2 regions of the Ferrimonas pelagia genome follow, and region 2 is predicted to be linked to the other one. Evidence: predicted binding sites of a transcription regulator. Region 2 holds the regulator's gene; the other holds the start of a gene.
The links. The regulator LexA, encoded in region 2, represses DNA repair genes until DNA is damaged. The targets are predictions, from matches to a motif close to TACTGTATNNNNATACAGTA.
Positions count from the first base shown of each region.

Region 1 (2,202 bases), on a different contig from region 2:
GGTTTCCGATGTGAATGGGCCACGTTTTCGCACCCACGCTTTCAGCCTAGAAGGATCCGCCCCAGGCCGGCTTGATGGGGATCAACTAGTGAGTTATTACCCCGCACGACTGAACGCTTATCGCCTCGAAATGGGCTTATAACAGGCTCAACTGAGGACTGCTGTGCGATGCCAAGGTCACGCTGATCCCCACCAGTCGCACCCCCTTGCCCTCCCCACGCAGGTAGCCGGTATGCAACAAGGCAGCCAGCTGTGACGGTGCCAGCTCATTGCCCTGACAGGCCACCGTGGTCTGCTGGAAATCGCTAAATTTCAATTTGACGTTCAACCCCTTAAACGGCTTTTCCCCCAATCGGCGGGCCAATTCCGGCAACAGGCTCATCAGTTTATCCAGGCACGCCTGCTCGCTGCGCAGATCCTCGGCCACCGTGGTTTCAACCCCAACAGATTTGCGCTCCCGATGGGGTTGCACCTCACGCGGATCGATCCCCTGAGCCCTCTGATACAACACAGGCCCAAACTTGCCCAACCACTCGTGCAGGCGCTCCGGGCTGTGCTTGAGCACATCCGCGCCGTTTTGCAGGCCATGCTCGGCCAGACGCTCTGCGGTGCGGGGGCCGACTCCTGGGATCTTACGCAGCGGCAGCGCCGCAGCAAACGCCGCGCATTGCTCAGGCAGCACCACGCACTGACCATTGGGCTTATTCTCGTCCGAGGCGATCTTGGCGATGAACTTATTGGGCGCGATCCCGGCGGAGGCGGTCAGGCCGGTTTCGGCCTGGATCTCGGCGCGGATCCGCTGGGCGATCAGGGTCGCGCTACCACGGCACTGGTGACAGTCAGTGACATCCAAATAGGCTTCATCGAGTGACAAGGGCTCGATCAGTTCGGTATAGCGCGCAAAGATCGCCCGGATCTGCTGGCTGACCGCTTTATAGACCGACATCCGGCCCGGCACCAGGATCAAGCCGGGACAGCGGCGCAGCGCCTCGCTGCTGGGCATGGCGCTGCGCACCCCATACTGGCGGGCCTCATAGTTGCAGGTGGAGATCACCCCGCGGCTGTTGGCCGGGCCGCCGACCGCGATCGGTTTGTCCCGCAACTCGGGAAAATCCCGCATCTCCACGGCAGCAAAGAAGCAATCCATATCCACATGGATGATCTTGCGCTGTCTGATCGGCTCAACCATAAGTCAGGATCTCACTGCAACCGATGGCCTTGTGCACCATCAAACTGTATAAACATACAGTTATCATATCACAGTCTTATCGGCGCTCAATCCCTGTGGCAGCAAATGGCCCCACAGGGCCGTTGCCGGTTGTTGCTTTCGGTGGGTTTGGCACAGAGCTGGCGGCGCTGCGAAACGATCATAACAACGTGATTGCGCCGCTGAGGCCATGCCCAACGGCGGACAGACTCAGAACTTAATCTGAGCGGCATCACACCTTAAACCGACTGAGCTGCCGCTCGATGCCGTCACTGGCTTGCGACACATTGCCGATACTGTGCGCCAGCGAACGCGAGCGCTGACCGGTTTCCTGGATCAGCTCCTGCACGGCCACCACCTTCTCATCGATATCCCCCGCGGCCGTCGCCTGCTGGCTGATCGCCGTGCTGATCGACTGGATCTCGCTTTGGATCCCCTGCACCGCATCCTGCGCCTGAGCCAGTGCCGCGCGCAGCTGCTCAGAGACCGCCGCCGACGCCGCCGCTTCCTCACAGCTTTGGACCATGACCTGCTGCGCGGTCTCGCTGCTTTGTTGCAGCTGCTCAATGATCCGCTGGATGTTGGCGGTGGAGTCTTGCGTTCGCGACGCCAGGGTGCGCACCTCGTCGGCCACCACGGCAAAGCCGCGGCCCTGCTCGCCAGCCCGGGCGGCCTCGATGGCGGCATTGAGTGCCAGCAGATTGGTTTGCTCGGCGATGGTTCGGATCACCTCCAGTACCTCGCCGATCTGCGACGCGTTATTCCCCAGCACCGCCACCACACTGGCGGCCTCTTGCACCTTGCCGTTGAGCAATCCGAGGCGGTCCTCCGCCTGGACCACCACCTCATTGGCCTGGCCAACCTGGCTCTGCGCCGCATTGGCGTGACCGAAGACATGCTGCGCCCGATCGGCCATCTCCTGACTGGTCTGCGCCATCTCCGTGGTCGCCGTACTGATCTGCTCGATCCGCCCCTGCTGGTGTTCGATCGCCGCC
Region 1 covers NZ_BAABJZ010000012.1:44,010-46,211, reverse strand. Annotated here, with positions in the region: gene dinB (DNA polymerase IV) at 137-1,189, opposite strand; gene ABEA08_RS04940 (methyl-accepting chemotaxis protein) at 1,440-2,202, opposite strand, start outside.
Region 1: the regulator LexA is predicted to act here: its motif matches at 1,232-1,251, upstream of dinB (DNA polymerase IV).

Region 2 (2,202 bases):
GTTGGCGGGTGTCACGCCTTTAGAGTGGCGGTGTCGGATCAGTGAATAGATCATCACCCCAAACACCAGCAAGGCGATCACACAACAGATATAGAAGATGGTCATATGCAGGCCAAAAACCTGCTGGCTGATCTCTGTCACTCCTGGCGTCATGTTCCAGAGTGATCCCGATGCCATTGATGGCGAGACCATCAGGGCCGACAAACAGCCCAACAGCGTGTACTTCACAGATACGTCTCCTCTGAGCATTGCTTTCGCAACGTCCAGAAAGAGCGGCCACAGCACAACCCAGCTCTATGCTCGCTCCTTCCCCTAAAATGGGCATGGGCACGTGCATACTCGATTGCACTACATCTGCCGTACAGCTGCCTGAGTTATTCTCTTGAATTCGAGTTTTAAGCTACAGCCTGTTCAAGGCTTGATCAAGATCACAAAACTCAGAATAGAGGGATTTTCAGTGAATTGAATTCGACACCGTAATAACATCCTCACGCCCGGGCTGAAACAGCACGGCGGGACAGTGAGCGCGCTTCTGCACCAATTGCAGGCGCCGTTTATCACGGTGATCTAGGGTCGGCAGCCAAGCCAAGGCCGCCGCACAGGTGCCGGACAGCAGCGATTGCTCCAGCGCCCAAAGCGCCTCCACGTCGTCACCACAGCGGACACGCAGCACCCGGCTGGCCACGATCCCAGCCTCGGACAGCAGCTCTGCCCAATGCCCGGCCGGGGGATTGATCAACACCACCCAACCGGACTGCTGCGCCCACTCTGACAATGCCGGCGTCAAACGGGCCAACGTGACCGCATCACCTTGGTCGCTGCAACCGGACTGGGCGACGGCAGGCCAACTGCGGCGACCGCTCTGCCATAAACCGGGATGATTCATCTGCGTTCCTTGCTGAGTCTTCATTATTGCCAGTCTCCATTGCGGACCACGCCCACTGCCAAGCCTTCGATCGCCAACGCTGTATCCGCTAGATCGACGACGATCGGCTCATATTCTTCGTTTTCAGCGTGAAGATAGACGACGTTACCTTGCTGCTGAAATCGCTTTACCGTCACTTCATCTTCCCCAACCCGCGCCACAACCACCTGGCCATTCCGGGCCTGCTGAGTCTGATGTACCGCCAGCAGATCGCCGTCGAGGATCCCGATCTCCTTCATCGAATCCCCTCGCACCCGCAGCAGATAATCGGCCGCTGGGCGAAACAGGTTGGCGTCCATCTGATAGTGGGATTCGACATGCTCCTGCGCCAGGATAGGCTCGCCGGCCGCCACTCGGCCGATCAGTGGCAATCCCAACTGCTCCGGCTCAGGCTCGCTGTACAGAATGCGAATGCCCCGCGAGGTGCCCGGCACGATCTCAATATAACCTTTACGTGCCAGCGCCTTGAGGTGTTCCTCCGCCGCATTGGCACTGCGAAAGCCTAGCTGACGGGCGATCTCGGCCCGAGTTGGCGGCATACCGGTGTCTTGCATATGGTTCCGGATCAAGTTGAAAACTTCATCCTGACGCGGAGTAAGCGGCTTCATGGCAATCCCTGTGTTTCTGTACAGTATCGATACTGTAATCATATACAGGTAGCTGGTGATTTCAACAGCAATTTCACCGAAATGCTTTTTTCCTAAAGGCGATGAGGTCTGATCTCTCGCATCTCCCCAAGCAAACCGCGCCAGGATCGGCGCCAGTAGCTGTCAGCAGATCGCTTTGGGTGTACACTCTGCGCAAATCGTTCAATAGCCCAGAGAAGCAAGACGCGTGAGTACCCAAATTCTGAATCACTGGCAGCGCCCGGTCAGCTGGATGCAGCGCCTGCTGGTAAAAAGCAAGCCGGTTCCGGAAAACCCTGTCGAGGAGCTCGATCTCGATCCCACTCGCCCCATGGTCTACGTACTCCCGCGCGACTCCTTCTCTGATCGGCTCGCCTTGCATCAATGCTGCCTTTCGCTGGGACTGCCCAGCCCGTTTGAGCCATTGATCATCAAAGGTGAGTCCTTCAATCGCCTAGTGGCATTGGAATCGGCCACGCCGTTATTCGGAGCGAGCGATGAGACCGACTTCCGCGGTCGCTTCGAGCGCCTGCTGGCGCTGCATAATGATCATAGTGATCTCGATGTGCAGATCGTTCCTGTCAGCCTGTTATGGGGTCGTAACCCCGGCAAAGAGGAAGAGAGCGTCAGTGCCACTTTGCTCAACAGCAG
Region 2 covers NZ_BAABJZ010000093.1:66,910-69,111, reverse strand. Annotated here, with positions in the region: gene coxB (cytochrome c oxidase subunit II) at 1-249, opposite strand, end outside; gene ABEA08_RS15395 (SulA-like leucine-rich domain-containing protein) at 455-886, opposite strand; gene lexA (transcriptional repressor LexA) at 910-1,533, opposite strand; gene plsB (glycerol-3-phosphate 1-O-acyltransferase PlsB) at 1,805-2,202, shown strand, end outside.